DNA from 3 places in the Xenorhabdus sp. Sc-CR9 genome. Region 3 is predicted to be linked to each of the others. Evidence: predicted binding sites of a transcription regulator. Region 3 holds the regulator's gene; each other region holds the start of a gene.
The links. The regulator CRP, encoded in region 3, controls carbon source genes, mostly activating them, when cyclic AMP is high. The targets are predictions, from matches to a motif close to ATGTGANNNNNNTCACAT.

Region 1: a site for CRP is predicted at 4,243-4,260, ahead of gntK (gluconokinase). Genes of this name have one in related genera too.
Region 2: a site for CRP is predicted at 3,952-3,969, ahead of pth (aminoacyl-tRNA hydrolase). Genes of this name have one in related genera too.

Annotation. Positions count from the first base shown of each region.
Region 1 covers NZ_CAWQTY010000055.1:56,653-62,982, reverse strand. The annotation lists gene AACQ81_RS03145 (BamA/TamA family outer membrane protein) at 1-1,046, opposite strand, end outside; gene AACQ81_RS03140 (hypothetical protein) at 1,046-2,053, opposite strand; gene AACQ81_RS03135 (hypothetical protein) at 2,805-2,948, shown strand; gene gntR (gluconate operon transcriptional repressor GntR) at 3,177-4,172, shown strand; gene gntK (gluconokinase) at 4,460-4,996, shown strand; gene gntU (gluconate transporter) at 4,996-6,330, shown strand, end outside.
Region 2 covers NZ_CAWQTY010000169.1:33,796-40,125, forward strand. The annotation lists gene AACQ81_RS09260 (autotransporter domain-containing protein) at 1-1,201, shown strand, start outside; gene AACQ81_RS09265 (autotransporter outer membrane beta-barrel domain-containing protein) at 1,534-3,456, shown strand; gene ychH (stress-induced protein YchH) at 3,573-3,839, opposite strand; gene pth (aminoacyl-tRNA hydrolase) at 4,214-4,804, shown strand; gene ychF (redox-regulated ATPase YchF) at 4,916-6,007, shown strand.
Region 3 covers NZ_CAWQTY010000194.1:4,177-10,506, reverse strand. The annotation lists gene murP (PTS N-acetylmuramic acid transporter subunit IIBC) at 1-1,002, shown strand, start outside; gene AACQ81_RS14215 (LysE family translocator) at 1,018-1,626, opposite strand; gene AACQ81_RS14210 (YheU family protein) at 1,855-2,073, shown strand; gene AACQ81_RS14205 (phosphoribulokinase) at 2,150-3,019, shown strand; gene crp (cAMP-activated global transcriptional regulator CRP) at 3,533-4,165, shown strand; gene AACQ81_RS14195 (aminotransferase class III-fold pyridoxal phosphate-dependent enzyme) at 4,247-4,615, opposite strand; gene AACQ81_RS14190 (aminodeoxychorismate synthase component II) at 4,737-5,312, opposite strand; gene ppiA (peptidylprolyl isomerase A) at 5,731-6,297, opposite strand.

The DNA of each region.
Region 1 (6,330 bases), on a different contig from region 3:
CCAACAGAAGGGAGCCAATGTTTTGTTCCCAATTTTGCAGGTAAATCACCCAGTGTGCCTGTACCTATCCAACCGACTACACCATGGCGCCAACCAAGTTTGTGCCTTAGCTCCAGTTGTGTCGTGAAGATATTGTTGTCACGATAGCGACCTTCATAGTACCCGCGCATCCGCTGACTATTTCCGAGTAACGATAATTGATTCCACGGCACACTACCGACACTGAAACGGGCATAGTTATCAAAGGCCAGTACCGTCTTATCGGATAACGAGTGATAGGTTGAAAATTGTAACTGCGTAGTCTGGAAACGGTGATCTCCCCCGAATTCTGGGGAAAAATAAGTATAAACGATCTCAAATACCTGACCGTGTTGTGCATTGGGCAAGAAATCCCGCGTATCGTAACTGAAGTGGACACTGACACCAGAGCTGATAACTGAACGCCTGCCGACGGATTGTTCAAAATACCGTTTTGCGCCGGCATCCGGATCATTAGCATTGACGGATGAGAAATTCCAGCCTAACCCCATATAAGTGGCATCAGCGACGCGATAGAGCAGGCGGGGACGAATATCAAATACCTGTGAGTTATATTTCTCTTTATTACTTTTATCGTTACCGGCTTTGTAGCCTTTACCCCAATAATAAGTCGGGGTGTTATTTACTGTACCGGAGACAAATAACCGCCATTGGTCATTGGCAAGGAAATTATAATTGGTAAAGTTCAGGCCAAATGCACCGGTAGAAGAACCAAAGCCACTGAGTCCCAGCGAAGACGTCTGGCTGATACGATCTGAGCTGTCAGGCCGATATAAACCAACCACGGCAACCCCAATTCCTACTCCCATCTCAGGGGTGTAGAAAGGGCCGGGCAATATGCCCCAATCAATTTTCTTGCGGGCATCAAAAGAATTACTTCCGCCTAATTTGTTTAGCCAACCATCAATTTTTTGCCGTTCTGGCAGGATATCAGCGTGCGCGGCTGAAACGGTAAAAATAAAGAAGCTGGAAATCACCAGTCTTTTGAAAGTTGCGAAACCAAACATTAAAAACGAAACTCCCCGGAAATAAAGAAGGTATTTCGGTTTCCAAAACCGACCTCGGAGATTACGTTGAAATTACGGGTAACTTCGAAACGTGCACCAACGGTATTGTTCCATTTATAGGCAAGGTGTTGTTTGACATCGAATTTAATTTCCGTATTAGGGTTCATAGTATTCAAAAGACTAAATGCTCCATCCAGCTCAGAGGGCAAACTGAGTTTACTTACATCACCTTTAAAGCGTTGAGTAATATCTTGATACATAGCGCCGACCCACACCTGAACTTTGGTATTACCTTGACCAGAAATTAATGGGTTAAATACAAATTCATAACCAACACGAGGTGTCAGAACAAAAGCACTAATATCACCATCTAAGATATCTAAATTAGTACGGGTATAATTAGCATCTAATGTGGCAAAAAATTGGTTGTAACCAGCGGCAAGGGTTGCCCCACCGCCAAAAGTTTTTCCTTTGAAGTTTAGTTCGAAAGGAATATTTTTCATATAATGAGTATCTGTTAAAAAGGCAATATTATCTATATTTGTGTTGGATTTACCTTTGGTTTTTCCATAGACACCATAAATGTTTAGGAAAGGAAATACCCATGAATCAAGCTTAAGCATATGGGTTTCACTTTTTTGGCGCGTCTTGCCAGCATTAACAAAGAGCGCTTTTTCAAAAAAATTCTTATATTCTGGTTTAATGTTATGGAATTGAAATTTAATGCTATCTACAACAATATCCTGCCGCATATTCATATAACTATAACTGGCACCAAACGGCTCTGGCAGGTCATAGCCTTTTTCCTGTGCTTTATCGCCCCAAATTGGCAGAATACGCGATTCAGATTTGGCAGAACGGGATAAGCTACCGTCATTGTTGGTTTGCGGGACGCCTGATTCTGTCATGGTCAATGAGAAAAGCGGGCGATCACTATCTGCATAGCTGTATGAAGCTGTAAAACATAAGGTGGCAGCTAACAATTTGCTGGTGTTAGTTAAGTTCATAAATTAACTCGCTTCCTATTTTTGACAAATAAATTGTCTACAAAATCAACGATAAGGGGATAAAAGGCGGCGTAGGTTAGCATAGCTGTTTTTGGCAATCATTAACGAATTATGCTCGGAGGCAGTTTTTTGCACAATTTGGAGTTTTCGTTTGTTTTATTACCAAATAAAATGAATTTCTTCTCTCTTATATGTTAATAAACCTAATCATTTTTAGCCGTGATTATTTTGGTATTTATTTTTACTTCAACATATTATGGTTGCTAAAAATAAACTAAGGTCTAATAAATTTTTTAGTTTTGTTTGTGTGTTGACTAAATCAAAATAAATGACTACTAAAATGTTCTTTAATAATCAGTCTGTAAATTCGGCTTTTTATTAAATAAGTAATTATATTTAACGACGAGGTGCACGCGACAAAACATCTCGGTTTATCCCCGTGCTTACAGGGAACACTGTAAAAGTAATCGCTTTTTCTTTCTCATCAACTGTTTATCCCCGTACTTACGGGGAACACTCTAAATTTATCCATCTGTTTTATAATAATTTTCTAGAGTGAAAAAATTCTACCATTTTTTCAGCTTATAAATCAGTCAAATTATGATACTCCTATTGCAGCCATCACAAAATAACCTGCTAGCCTTAACTAAGATGAGGGCGCTCCTATAATTCATTTCACGAGAAGCAATAACGGAATAACAATAAAGAAAATAACACCACGAAAACCATTCTATGGTGTTGCACAGCGAGAGTGTCTACCCCAGCTCTGGAGTTGGAAGCGTGTATCAACGAAGCCGATGTGATTTTACTCGATCCGCAAATTTGGTATGAACTTGCCCGTTTTACGGCACTGGCGGAACCATTGGGTAAGTCCATCAGCTTGCATCGGTTATGACAGTGGCGAGCGAGCAGCATGTATTCATCCCGCATTTACTCCCCAAATTATTTATCGGGATTCACTCAGGTGTGTGTAAAGCATCACAATTTCAGGAACAGTGGATAAATCAGATGAGACATGCGTCAGCATTTTTTGCTAAAAAGCATGTTGTTATGGTGTATAAATGTGTTAAAACCGCTGACTATTCATCTGATTGTCTCGTTAACTGATTGCATTATATTGAAAATGAAGAAAAAACGCCCTGTTTTACAAGATGTTGCAGACCTCGTTGGGGTCACAAAAATGACGATCAGCCGCTTTTTGCGTAATCCGGATCAGGTTTCTGAAGCATTGGGAAAACGAATAGCAGAAGCTTTGGATCAGTTGGGTTACATTCCCAACCGTGTACCAGATATTCTTTCCAACTCCACCAGCCGTGCAATCGGCGTTTTGCTTCCTTCCCTGACGAATCAGGTTTTTGCTGAAGTGATCCGTGGGATCGAGCATGTGACAGATCGCAATGGCTATCAGACCATGCTGGCTCACTATGGCTATTCTGCCCAAAAAGAAGAAGAGCGTTTACTTTCCCTGCTTTCTTACAATATTGATGGCCTTATTTTGGCAGAACGAACGCACACCCCCAAGACGTTGAAGATATTACAGACCGTAGGAATTCCCGTAGTAGAACTGATGGACAGCGTATCGCCTTGCCTTGATATTGCTGTGGGCATCGATAATTTTGAAGCGGCGCGTCAGATGACGATGGCAATGATCAAGAGCGGCTGCCAGAATGTGGTTTATCTTGGTGCCCGACAAGATGAGAGGACGCTGATCCGTTTGCAAGGGTTTGAAGTCGCGATGCGTAGCGCCGGGCTTCAGCCGAGAAAAGTAATGACACCCGATAGTTCATCCTATTCATTGGGGGCTCAGCTTTTACTGGAAACCTGCCAGAAATATCCCGGCGTTGATGGTTTGTTTTGCACGAATGATGATATTGCCATTGGTGCGGTTTTTGAGTGCCAGCGCCAGGGGATTAAAGTACCGGAAGAAATTTCTATAGCCGGTTTTCATGGTCATGACATCGGTCAGGTAATGACACCAAAACTTGCCAGTGTATTGACTCCCCGTGACCTGATGGGACGTAAGGCAGCAGAAGCCTTACTTACTCGCCTGAAGGGGAACAAACTGGAACACACTCTGATCGATGTCGGATTCACCCTTTCATTGGGTGAAAGTATCTGATGGGTAACAGTATTTAATGGATGAAAGTGTTTAAATTTTGTAGCTCAAAATGATGCTTCTTCATCTTCAATTGCGATAAACCTCACATTTTCCTTTTTTGGCGATCCTGATTGATTGCCCGCCACCCTGTCGCGCTGTTAATGTTACCGGTAACCTAATTACCGATAACAATTGTGCAGGCTATATTTTTTAAAGTTACTGTTTGGCTGGTCATATTGCATGGCTAATATTTTTAATTTAATTCAAATGGATAGCTAATCAGTAAGGTCTGCATAAAGGAGTTTGATATGAGCGGTACCCAGCAGTTAAATCATGTTTTTGTCTTGATGGGGGTATCCGGCAGCGGTAAATCTGCGGTTGCCAACGGGATTGCCCGTGAGCTGGGGGCAGTATTTCTGGACGGGGATTTTCTGCATCCTCGCGCCAATATTATGAAAATGGCACAAAGCCATGCCTTAAATGATGATGATCGTCAGCCGTGGCTGAAGGCACTCAATGATGCCATTTTTGCCATGCAACGTACCAATCATGTCTCTCTTCTCGTGTGCTCTGCCTTAAAAAAAAGCTATCGGGATATACTGCGTGATGGCAATAAGAATCTGTCATTTCTCTATATGAAAGGGGATTTTGAGTTAATTGAAAGTCGGCTGAAAGCACGCAAGGGGCATTTTTTCAAACCACAAATGCTGATCTCACAGTTTGAGACTCTGGAAGAGCCGGACGGTGATGAAAAAGATGTTCATCAGATTGATATTAAACCTTCCCTTGATGAAGTCATCCAAAACGCAATTAAAACTATTGACCGTATTAGCGAGGAGCGTTAATGAGTACATTAACTCTGGTTATGACGGCCGTCGGCTCTGTTCTTTTATTGCTGTTTCTGGTGATGAAAGCCAGAATGCACGCTTTTATTGCATTGATGCTGGTTTCGATCGGGGCAGGAATTTTTTCAGGAATGCCACTGGAAAACATCACCCAAACCATGCAAAACGGTATGTCGAGTACGTTGGGTTTTCTTGCTGTTGTTGTGGCTCTGGGCGCGATGTTTGGCAAAATTCTGCATGAAACAGGTGCTCTTGATCAGATTGCAGTGAAACTACTGAGCAGTTTCGGGGAAAAACGGGCCAATTACGCATTGGGTATCGCCGGGCTTATCTGTGCCTTGCCCCTGTTTTTTGATGTAGCAGTTGTGTTGCTGATTGGTGTGGTATTTGCCGTGGCGCGCCGCACCAATGGCAATGTAGTGAAGCTGGCGATCCCGCTGTTTGCCGGTGTTGCGTCGGCTGCGGCATTTCTGGTTCCCGGGCCGACTCCCATGCTGCTGGCTTCTCAAATGGGAGCAGACTTTGGTTGGATGATCCTGATTGGCTTGAGTGCTGCGATCCCCAGCATGTTACTGGCCGGCCCGATATACGGCAATTTTATCAGCAAATATGTCACGCTGGATCTGCCTGAGGATCTGAGTACTCCAAGCATTGGTAAAAACCAGATGCCTTCCTTTGGTTTCAGCCTGGCACTGGTATTGTTCCCGCTGGTGTTGGTCGGGCTGAAAACTATTGGTGCCCGTTTCGTGGATAAGCAATCTGAGCTATACCAATGGATGGAATTTATCGGTCATCCCTTCACGGCGATTTTGGTTGCATGTCTGGTGGCGATTTATGGTCTGGCAATCCGTCGTGGCATGAGCAAAGATAAGGTCATGGATGTTTGCTCCGCTGCCATTCAGCCGGCAGGGATTATCCTGCTGGTAACGGGTGCAGGTGGCGTATTTAAGCAAGTGTTGGTCGATTCCGGTGTTGGGCCGGCATTGGGTAATGCATTGGTTGGTGCGGGTCTGCCAATTGCGATGGCATGCTTTATTCTGGCGGGTGTCGTACGTGTAATTCAGGGTTCGGCAACTGTAGCGTGTCTGACCACGGTAGGGCTGGTTCTGCCAGTGATTGGTGAACTGGGTTATTCTGGTGCACAAATGGCAGCGTTATCTGTGTGTATTGCGGGTGGTTCTTTGGTACTTAGCCATGTTAACGACTCCGGTTTCTGGCTGTTTGGTAAATTTACCGGTGCGACAGAAGCACAGACACTGAAAACCTGGACGATGATGGAAACCATTCTCGGCACCACTGGCGCAGTTGTCGGCATGATTTACTTCGCAATGCTG
Region 2 (6,330 bases), on a different contig from region 3:
CAGCCAAGGCGGGTCAAATCTCACCACTCTCTATAACGAGGAAATAGACAAACAAATCAGCCAAGGAAACGGCAATATCTTACGTGCCGATATCAATGGCCTGCTGAATGAAGTCATCGCCAACCCGCTGATTTATGGTATTCAGAATACATTAGGTTATGCCTGCCCATATGGCAAGGGTGCCAATGAATGTTCCTCAGGTGACGCAGGTTTCACAAAAGACAAAGAATTTTTATTCTCTGATACTTTCCACCCAACGCCATTAGGGCACAAGATAATGGGGCAATACATTACCTCTATCTTCATTGCCCCCACACAAGTCATGGCGCTGGCTCAAGCCAACCGTGCTCCGGTTAAAAGCGCCCTCTCCTCCCTTGACGGCCACCTACAGCAACTGCGCAATGGCGGTAATGAACAAGGTAAATTCGGTGTTTTCGGTGGCTACACTGGCAGCCAGAATAAAACCTTCACTCTGGGAGGGGATTATCAATTGATAGATAATTTGTTGTTGGGTGCAATGTATTCTAACTATAAAGACGAACGCACTCCAGCGGCTAACTTCTCTTATGAAGGACGCGGTCATGTGTTTACAGCGTATGCGCTGTGGAATTATTACAACAACGGCTGGCTGAGTGGCGATGTTCACTATTCACACACCAATTATGACAGTCTGACCCGTATCATTCAGCTTGGTGAATACACTCGCAGAGAAACCGGCTCTACCACAGGTAAACAACGGGGAGCGCGTATTACCGCAGGTTGGGATATCCCTGTCACGAATTACCTGACCACCAGCCCAATCGTTCAATATGCTTGGGATAAAGGTGATGTCGATGGTTACCGTGAATCCGGTAATAACAGCTCCTCCATGAACTTTGGTAATCAAAATTACAGCTCCAAGGTTGGAACTCTGGGATGGCGGGTGGACACTAAACTGGGTCGCTTCAATCCTTACGCCTCTGTCCAGTTTAACCATCAATTTGATGATACACACTATAAATTGAGCGGCGCGATTAATAGCTCCAGAACCTCTTTTGTGCAGGAAAGTGGAAAACAGAACACCAATTGGCGTCAGTATACTGTTGGTGTGAACGCAAACCTGATCAATAACGTGCGAGGTTTTGCATCCGTGACTCGTAATGACGGCAATGCTCAAGATCCTAACTACAATTTCAGTTTAGGGATCAACGCCAGCTTTTAATTCTGTATAAACACACTACCTAAAAACTGAAATAGAACCCTCAATCAAAATGTAAGGCATGACTATCAATGCCTTGCATTTTTTTGTCTCTTCTCTACTCAATATTCAAATGAAAACATTAACACCACGTTGAATCCTCATATATACAGCCAGAAGTAGTATCAAACTGAAATGATAAAAAATCAGGCCTCAACCAGTAAAATGGAGAAATTATTCTGCAATTAATTCAAGGTTGTGTGCTGGCGTAAAAATAGTGAATTGTTTTCAGGAGAATCAGGATGAAAAAAGCACTTTTTTTAATATCAGCTATAACAGTCGTTTTAATGAATTTCATGACAAATGCGCATGCCTATGATGATATCTATGTTTTTGGTGATAGTTTGAGCGATGGTGGGAATATAGGAAAATTCACTATAGATGGGAAAAAGGCTGAACTTTACGATGAATATATAACTAGAAAGCTCACAAACAAAAAGTTAACACCATCTAAATATGGTGGAAATAATTACGCACAAGGTGGTGCAACGACCAATGGCTCAGAAAAACCTAACATATTCCTTAACCCCACAACACAAAATCAAATCGCCACATATTTAAAGAAACATTCTGAAAAAGCTGACCCCAATGGTATTTATATACACTGGGTGGGAGGTAATAATATCGCTGAAGCTCTGAGTTTTTTAGCAAAAGGCAATAAAAACAAGGCGGAATATATTATTAATAATAGTTCCGCATCCGCTGCATCTCAGGTCAATCAACTCATTAAAGCTGGGGCCGGTTTAATTATTGTTCCTAATGTACCTGATATTGGTAAAACACCCAGAATCATGGATGAAGTACTTACAGGAGCATTACAAAAAAGTAAAATTCCCAGTGCAGAAATTGATAAAATTCTTAAACAGACCCACAAAGCCATTAACCAGTACTCTACACCAAATGCTGATATTCGAAACAAGGTAATCTCAGGCGTTTTCAAAAAGATTGCAGAAAATAAAGCTCCCCACGATCCAATTAAGGCTGACGAGATCTACAATCAGTTATTGAATGCTTATAATAAAACCAGCAAAACTGCCTCCCAATTTTCTGACAAATATAACCAAAAAGTAGACGAACAACTCGGTAACGGCAATATCCTTCGTGCCGATGTCAACCGCCTCCTGCAAGAAGTAATTGATGATCCGACTATCTATGGCTTTTCCAATACACTGGGTTATACCTGCCCACAAGGCAAGTATGCCGTATTTTGCGTTTCTTCCGATCCAGAGGTTGATAAAAACCAATCTTACTTATTTTCCGATAACTTTCATCCAACACCTTATGCACATCGGTTGATTGGTCAGTATATTACGTCCATCTATGAGGCCCCTCTACAGGTGATGGTGCTGAATCAAGTCAACCGAATACCAACCAAAAACGTTACTTCCTCACTGGATGGTCATCTGCAACAGCTACGCAATGGGCATAATGACCAAGGTAAAATTGGTATATTCGGCGGTTATACCGACAGTGGCAATAACACTTTCACATTGGGTAGCGACTATCAATTAACGGCTAATTTACTATTCGGATTAGTAATTTCTCATTATCAGGATGAACAGAACCCCTCCTATAATTTCCATTATGCCGCGAATGGCCATGTTATAGCCACTTATGCGCTATGGAACTATGCGGGTAATGGCTGGTTGAGTGGTAATCTTCATTATTCCCACACCAATTACAATTATCTGTCACGTACCATCCAGCTTGGACAAGCCACGCGCAGAGAATCAGGTTCAACAATTGGTAAACAGTGGGGTTGGAGAATTACGGCAGGCTGGAATATTCCTATCACGCAATACCTGACCACCAGCCCAATTATCCAATATGCGTGGGACAATGGAGATATCAATGGTTACCGTGAATCCGGCAATAACAGCACCTCCATGCACTTTGGTAATCAAAACTATAACCCCAATGTAGGTTCAGTGGGCTGGAGAATTGACACACAATTAGGCCGTTTCAATCCATACGCCTCAATCCTGTTCAATCATCAGTTCAATAACGAACGCTATACACTGCGCAGTGCCATCAATTCCACCATAACATCATTCGTACTGCAAAAAAAACAAGCCAGAAATCATGTTCAATACACGGTAGGAGTGAATGCTAATCTGACCAACGACTTTCGCGCATTTGCCGCTGTATCACATGAAAACAGTGCTAACGATTTCTCGCGTAACTATAATTTTAATTTCGGTTTGAATGTCAAATTTTGATAAGATTAATTCAAGATAAAAATTAGAAAATTTATAAAAAGAAAAGCAATTAAGGCGGTAATTTTTTTACCGCCTTAATTAAATTAGTTACTTTTTAATCTATTAATCATGGGAGTCTATGTTTTTTTGCGACGATAACGTTCATCGTAATTTTTTAACCACCAATACTTATCAGCCACTTGTTCCCGTCCACCAATACTGGCTCCCGCCAACCAAATTAATGCCCCTACAAACAGCCCCATTAATGCAACGCCCGTCAATAATTCAGACAGCCCCAAATTAAAGACATGACCGAGCAATACATAGGCCAAACTGAGAAACATTGCAGCCATTCCCAACCCCATGAGAATGTTACCAAAGATAAAAGCCTTTTTACGCTTCATAACCAACCTCCAATACTTTTTGCGAACGCAATTTGCAAACCCAACGAACTAAAAAGCACGAAAGTAGATATCTTTCTTTGTATTAATTATAGCCTTGATTTTTCAAAGGTTATTGAGGTGGTGATCACAATCCGTACAAACTTGAACCTAATTTTTTACATTATGTCGGAATAATATTTATTAATAGTTTGCATTTATCCAAACTAGATCTGCCTAAATAACGGTAGCATGACGAGTATATCCTTCATCTTTCAAACTACGCCTTTGTTTTCTGCCTCTAAAAAATAAAACACATAATGAGTTTTGTACTCAGGCCTTTAGATAGGTAAACTAATGCCCTTTTTTGTTTTATTGCCAATAAGCGAACCAAAACTGTGAGTAACATAAAATTAATCGTTGGCCTGGCAAATCCTGGAACTGAATATGCGCAGACCAGACATAACGCCGGGGCATGGTTTGTCGATTCATTAGCACACCGCTATAACCAATCCCTGAAAGAAGAAAATAAATTTTTTGGCTATACCGCCCGTATCAATATAAATGGGCAGGACATCCGCCTGCTGGTGCCAGCCACTTTCATGAATCTCAGTGGTAAATCTGTCCTTGCCCTTGCCGGGTTTTATCGCATCCAACCGGACGAGATTCTGGTAGCACACGATGAATTGGATCTACCGCCTGGTGTGGCAAAAATGAAGTTAGGCGGCAGCAATGGCGGTCATAACGGCCTGAAAGACATTCAGAACAAATTCAGCAATAACCCTAACTTTCATCGCCTGCGCATTGGTATAGGCCATCCGGGTGATAAAAATAAAGTTGTGGGATTCGTACTCGGCAAGCCACCTGCCAGTGAGCAAAATCTGATTGACGATGCCATTGATGAAGCATTGCGCTGCACTGATATTCTGATTAAAGATGGCATGAGCAAGGCAATTAACCGTTTACACGCATTCAAAGCCAGCGCCTGACTGGGAGTACGTGGCGCAGCGGGTTATTGCGTGTATAATAGCGCCAATTTGTATAACTCACCGACAAGCATATTGCTCGTTGGTTTATAAGTGATTTAAGGTGATAAATATATGGGATTCAAATGCGGTATCGTTGGCCTGCCTAACGTTGGGAAATCTACATTATTCAATGCGCTGACCAAAGCAGGTATCGAAGCAGCAAACTTCCCGTTCTGCACTATCGAGCCAAACACTGGTGTTGTGCCGATGCCAGACTCACGTCTTGACCAATTGGCTGAAATCGTCAAGCCACAGCGTATACTGCCGACCACAATGGAGTTTGTGGATATTGCCGGTCTGGTAAAAGGCGCTTCAAAAGGTGAAGGCTTGGGTAACCAATTCCTGACCAACATCCGTGAAACAGAAGCAATCGGCCATGTTGTGCGTTGCTTTGAAAACGACAACATCATCCATGTTTCAGGTCAGGTTGATCCTGCTGCCGATATTGACATTATCAATACTGAACTGGCTCTGTCGGATCTGGATACCTGCGAACGCGCTATCCAGCGTGTACAGAAAAAAGCCAAAGGTGGTGATAAAGACGCTAAAGCAGAGCTGGAAGCTTTGGAAAAGTGCCTTCCCCACCTCGAACAAGCAGGTATGCTGCGTGCTTTAAACCTGAGTGCAGAAGAAAAAGCGGTTATTCGTTATCTGAGCTTCCTGACGCTGAAACCAACCATGTACATTGCTAACGTCAATGAAGATGGTTTCGAGAATAACCCACATCTTGACACTGTTCGTGTCATCGCAGAAAAAGAAGGTTCTGTCGTTGTTCCTGTTTGCGCTGCGATTGAAGCTGATATTGCAGAACTGGAAGATGCCGACCGCGAAGAATTCATGGCTGAACTGGGTCTGGAAGAACCAGGGTTGAATCGTGTTATTCGTGCGGGCTATGAGCTGCTGAACCTGCAAACTTACTTCACTGCCGGTGTAAAAGAAGTTCGTGCCTGGACAATCCCTGTAGGCGCTACGGCTCCACAAGCAGCGGGTAAAATTCATACTGACTTTGAAAAAGGCTTTATCCGTGCCCAAACCATCGCGTTTGAAGATTTCATCACTTACAAAGGTGAACAAGGTGCGAAAGAAGCAGGTAAAATGCGTGCAGAAGGGAAAGATTATATCGTCAAAGACGGCGATGTGATGAATTTCTTATTTAACGTCTGATTTTTTATGTCTGAGGCATCTAACGATGCCTTATCCCTAGCAGAAAAGTCATTAAAATCCACGTAATTCAACGTGGATTTTAACTTTTATAATATCTCAAAATATTTCATCAAAACGCATTAAAAATAACTCTCGGATTTATCCCGTTTGTCTCACACTCCCCCACACTATTTCCCCATTATGGAATATAGAGGTTCATGAAAAGATACATGCCTCTGCCTTTATAGCATAGATAACCGTATGTTTATAAAAAGATAAGTATGCGTAATCAACAAATCTGCGACTGAAAAGACGACAGTTATAATATCCCCATATACATAGTA
Region 3 (6,330 bases):
CAGATTTTTGTCAAAGACGCTGTGCATCCCGACGCAACTTTGGTCGAGATGATCGGTTATATGAAAATCTTTAGCAAAGGCATGTTCAGTTTTCTGAGCATCCTGATTGGCTACAATGCGCAAAAAGCTTTTGGCGGATCAGGGGTTAATGGTGCAATTATCGCATCTTTATTCGTATTGGGTTATAACGCCGAAGCCAACAGCGGGTTCTATTCCGGCATAAATAATTTCTTTGGATTCGCCATCGATCCTCGAGGTAACATCATCGGTGTACTGATTGCCTCTATTCTCGGTGCATGGGTAGAAAAGCAAATCCGCAAAGTCATGCCATCTGACCTCGATATGATCCTGACTTCTGCTATTACTCTGCTTATCATGGGTGCTGTTGCTTTTATCATCATTATGCCCATCGGGAGTTATTTATTTACCACGATGTCATGGCTGTTCATGAACTTGAATGGCAACCCATTCGGCACAGCAATTCTGGCAGGTTTGTTCTTAATCGCTGTAATGTTTGGTGTGCATCAAGGCTTCGTCCCCGTCTATTTTACCTTGATGGATGCACAGGGTTTCAACTCCCTGTTTCCTGTTCTCGCAATGGGCGGAGCAGGTCAGGTGGGTGCTGCGCTGGCGTTATATCTGAAAGCTCAAAAGGGTTCCTTGTTGCGCACTCAAATCAAAGGTGCCATCATTCCGGGGTTTCTGGGAATTGGGGAACCCTTGATTTATGGCGTAACACTGCCTCGCGTAAAACCCTTTGTCACCGCCTGTCTCGGTGGTGCAGTTGGCGGTTTTTTTATCGGTCTGATTGCCTGGTGGGGATTACCAGTCGGATTAAATAGTGTTTTTGGCCCTTCCGGTCTGGTCGCGCTCCCCCTGATGACCTCCAACAATGGTATCTTCACGGGCATGGCAGTATATGGTGCCGGATTGCTCGTCGCTTACCTGTCAGGCTTTATGCTGACATTATTCTTTGGCAGTAAAAATATTGACATGAATTGACTCCAGTCCCTAATTTTAGCTAACCCAGATTAAAGGGACGCAAGCGGCGGTCAGCAGCCCCATCGCAATATTAAATATGAACCACGCATGGCGATTTCTTAATAAACAGCCAATCAATGAGCCAAGCATAAGCCAGATTGCACCAGCTATTGCACTCGAGATTAACATTACTGCGCTGATAGCCAATATCGAATTGTTATATAGTGATCCGGGCAGACTGTAACTGCTGACTGCCCCCAATCCCATCAACCATGTTTTGGGGTTCAGGAATTGCAGTAACCAGCCTTGATGAATCTTGATTGGTGCCCCTGTCGCCTGCGCTGTACGTAATTGCTTATTATAGTGTGAAGTCGCCGTTTTCCAAGCCAGCCACAACAAATACAGGCTACCGAGTATTTTCAGGCCAGTATGCATTGCAGGGTAGATCAGCAGCAATGCAGCAACCCCAAAGGCAGACAGCAATAAAATTGTCTGCATTCCCAATACAATACCCAAACAAAGTGGTACAGAGCGACGGATACCAAAAGTAGCGCCCGCTGATGTTAGCAGCAAGTTGTTTGGACCCGGAGTGACGGCAGAAATAAACATAAATGTACTAAGCGAGAATAACAAACTTACAGTCATGGGTAGATTCCCCTCACCCAAATGGTCAACATTTCCTTTCAAGAAAAATAGCAGTATGTTATTCCACACACAAGATAACTAATCATGAAATCAATTCATTATGAGTGAGAATTTTTGTCCCCATAAACCATACTGGATGGTGCCTTATTTAAGGCTATCTCATTTAAAACAATTATCCGAAAAACACTTAATTTCAGAACAATCAAAACATCATCAGGAGCAATTACAATGATGATACCGTGGCAACAACTTGAAACCGATACTCTACTCAACTTAATTGAAAGTTTTGTCTTACGTGAAGGCACAGATTACGGTGATCAAGAAAAAACACTTGAACAAAAAGTACAGGATGTCAAACGTCAGCTTGAACGAGGTGAGGTTCTGCTGGTATGGTCTGAATTACATGAAACTGCCAATATCATGCCTAAAGAGATGTTCCGCCCATAAGGTTTGGCCCATTTTATTCATCATAAGAGACTGATTAAAAAGATAATCCAAATTTTTATTAATAAGGAGTCTGTTCATGTCTGCCAAGTATCCTGTTATTGCAATCACTGGCTCCAGTGGAGCAGGAACGACAACGACCAGTGTAGCTTTTCGTAAGATTTTCCAACAACTTGATGTAACTGCTGCACTCATTGAAGGAGATAGTTTTCATCGTTATACTCGCCCAGAAATGGATGCTGAGATCCGAAAAGCGAAAGAGCAGGGCAGGCATATCAGTTACTTTGGGCCAGAAGCCAATGATTTCAGCATGCTGGAAAAGACGTTTTATGATTATGGGGAAACAGGCAGTGGTCGCTGCCGCAAATACCTCCATACCTATGATGAAGCTGTTCCTTATAACCAAGTACCAGGCACTTTCACACCATGGGAACCATTGCCGTCAAACACCGACATTCTGTTTTACGAAGGGCTGCACGGCGGTGTTGTCACGCCACAACATAATGTTGCCAGCTATGTTGACTTGCTGATTGGTGTTGTACCTATAGTCAATCTGGAATGGATACAAAAACTGATCCGTGATACCAGCGAGCGTGGACACTCTCAAGAAGCTGTTATGGATTCTGTTGTTCGCTCAATGGACGATTATATTCGCTATATCACTCCTCAATTTTCACGCACACACATCAACTTTCAGCGCGTTCCCACTGTTGATACCTCTAATCCTTTTTCTGCCAAGGCCATTCCTTCGTTAGACGAAAGTTTTATCGTGATTCGTTTTCGAGGTCTAAGCCAAATTGATTTTCCCTATTTACTGGCAATGCTTCAGGGTTCATTTATTTCCAGTATAAATACTATCGTCGTGCCGGGTGGAAAAATGGGATTGGCTATGGAGTTAATTATGGCACCGCTCGTCAAACAATTACTGGAAGGTAAAAAGATCTCATGATCTAGGCTTCATTTTATTTTTAATAAAACAGGTAACAAAAAATAATGCCGCCTGTTTTATTAAAATAAATAAGTGATTTATGTGGCGATAAATCAGCCTGATAAAAATCATAACCATGAAGAACTAATACATGCAAAAACAACGTGAAATACTTCACTAAAAGGACAGTATTCAGCATTATCTTTCGTTATTATAAATATAAAATCAATAAGACCACGTCTCTAGACCAATTTCTGGTAATCTGATAACCAGTTTAATATGCTGAAGCGATACAAGAGAAGACAGAAACGTTTTCCTGTGTTACAAACAAGTCTACATGCGAGACTGGCAAGGTATATGGGTTAAGATCAATACACTTGTATATTGAAATTTTTATAATCCATATAAAATTCTCGTTTGTCAGTTTTTCAGCAAGTTAATATGTTAATCTATTGACTTTATAAAACTAGCCTTAAGAGAAACGGCCTGTTTCTCACTTCATAAAGGCAGAAATAACAACAGAGGATAAAGCGAATGGTTCTCGGCAAGCCACAAACAGACCCTACTCTTGAATGGTTTTTGTCACACTGCCATATTCACAAATATCCATCCAAGAGCACGCTTATTCATCAAGGCGAGAAAGCAGAAACGCTTTACTACATTGTTAAAGGTTCAGTTGCTGTTCTAATAAAAGATGAAGAAGGTAAAGAGATGATTCTCTCTTATTTAAATCAGGGAGACTTCATTGGTGAACTTGGATTGTTTGAAGAGGGGCAAGAACGTACAGCATGGGTGCGCGCTAAAAGCGCCTGTGAAGTGGCTGAAATTTCTTACAAGAAATTCCGTCAGTTAATTCAGGTTAATCCTGACATTCTAATGCGTTTATCTGCTCAGATGGCAAGTCGCCTGCAAACAACTTCCGAAAAAGTGGGTAACTTGGCCTTTCTGGACGTTACAGGCCGTATCGCCCAAACATTACTCAATCTGGCTAAGCAGCCTGATGCGATGACTCACCCTGATGGTATGCAGATTAAAATCACACGTCAGGAGATTGGACAAATTGTAGGTTGTTCACGTGAAACAGTTGGCCGCATTCTGAAAATGCTGGAAGATCAAAACCTGATCTCTGCACATGGTAAAACTATTGTCGTTTATGGGACCCGTTAGTTCCTGAAAAACCGGGCCAGTGTAATCTACGAGATTCCCACTGGCTTCTTTGTTCTGTTATTGCTTTATCTGGCTGCCAGCTTATTTATCTAACCACCGCGTTATCGCTATATCCAGCCGTGCCATGCCTTCTGCTATATCATCCTCAGGAATCACCAATGACGGCGTAAAACGCAGAATACCGTCTCCTGCACTCAATAACATCAACCCCTGTTCAACCACTTTCTGCAATATATCTCTGGATTTACTCTGATACTCTTTTTTCAATACAGCGCCGATAAGCAGCCCTTTTCCACGAATTTCCTGAAAAATGCCATATTTTTGGTTCAGATTCTCCAATGCGCAAATGATCATATCATGACGTTCTTCCACTCCGGCCAATACTTCTGGCGTATTGATAATATCCAGAGCTGCACAACCAACAGAACAAGCCAGAGGATTTCCTACCATTTCCCTCACCTTGTTTTTATATTTACCACATCTAAGTGAAATAATAGTCATTAAATATGAATAAAAAACCACATTATAGCAAATAAAAAAACAGTAGAGTGAGGGGTTTGGTGTTACCAGATTAATATTTAAGAAAATTATTCAACAACTCATGTCCTTGCTCACTAAGAATACTTTCTGGGTGAAATTGCACCCCTTCCAGTGGCAAAGTACGGTGGCGTATCCCCATGATTTCATCCACATCACCATTGCGTTGGCTCCATGCCGTTACTTCAAATGATGCCGGAAGGGTTTCCGCAGCAATAACCAAAGAGTGATAACGAGTGACGGTCAATGGATGATCCAATCCCTTGAATACCCCCTGCTGACAATGATGGAGCAAACTGGTTTTTCCATGCATCACTTCACGGGCTTTGACTATGCTCGCACCAAAAGCTTGCCCTATCGCCTGATGCCCCAAACACACACCGAGAATAGGTAACTTTCCGGCAAAATGCGAAATCGCTTCCAGCGAGATCCCTGCTTCATTTGGCGTACAAGGCCCAGGTGAAATCACTAAATGCGTGGGTGCCAGCTTTTCGATATCTTCAAGCTGCAACTCATCATTGCGTTTAACTAAAACCTCTGTCCCTAACTCACAAAAATACTGATATAAATTGAATGTAAAAGAGTCGTAATTATCTATTATTAATAACATAGGAGTATATCCTACTGATTTTATAGTTTTATAAGTTACCCTACCCACATTAGGGTATTATGCATTATGTCTCACGGTAAAATAAAATCAGATAAACACTATTAACGGCAACGAAGTACTCATCATACCACAGAAGCACTGTTAGAATAGTAGCGACAGAGAAGGGAAACTCAGAGAAGTAAAGTGCAACCCAAACAATCAAGGGCGATTATCCGAGTATCTACTTATGGCTTATAACCAATGGATTTCAAGAGGCAGTGCGACAGTAAAGGAACCGACAAGTTCGTCGGGAACGAATTTGTCCAGCCGAAGACTGTCCCTTGGTGAGAGGCAGGAATCTCTCATTAATCCCCAGAAACATAGACGGCTATGTTTCTGGGGTGAGTGAGAACAGCCTACAAAACAGGAGATTGAAAGATTAAGGCTCGATCTTGGCTGACAAGATCACGATAGGCTTTGCTGGTACATTTTGATAAGGACCAACATTTTCTGTCTTGACCTGAGAAATTTTATCAACCACATCCATGCCTTTTACCACTTTGCCAAAGACTGCATAACCAAAATCACGCTGACCATGGTCAAGGAAAGCATTATCGGTAACGTTAATAAAAAACTGGCTGGTTGCACTGTCTTTATCTGCGGTACGCGCCATCGCGATTGTGCCACGAAGATTACGCAAGCCATTATCCGCCTCATTCTTGATTGTCTCCCTAGTGGCTTTTTGCTTCATATCTTTTGTAAAACCGCCGCCCTGAATCATGAAGCCAGGAATCACACGGTGAAAAATAGTGTTGTTATAAAACCCTTCATTGACATACTCAACGAAATTCTTGGTGGTAATTGGTGCTTTATTACTATCCAACTCAAGTTCAATTTCTCCGGCTGATGTCATCAGCTTCACGTGAGTTTCAGCTGCCAATACTGGAGTAGCTATCACACCGATAGCACATGCAGCCATAAGCGACACAAAAATACGTTTAAACATTGATGGTTCCTTTATTTTTGAGGTCAACAATAA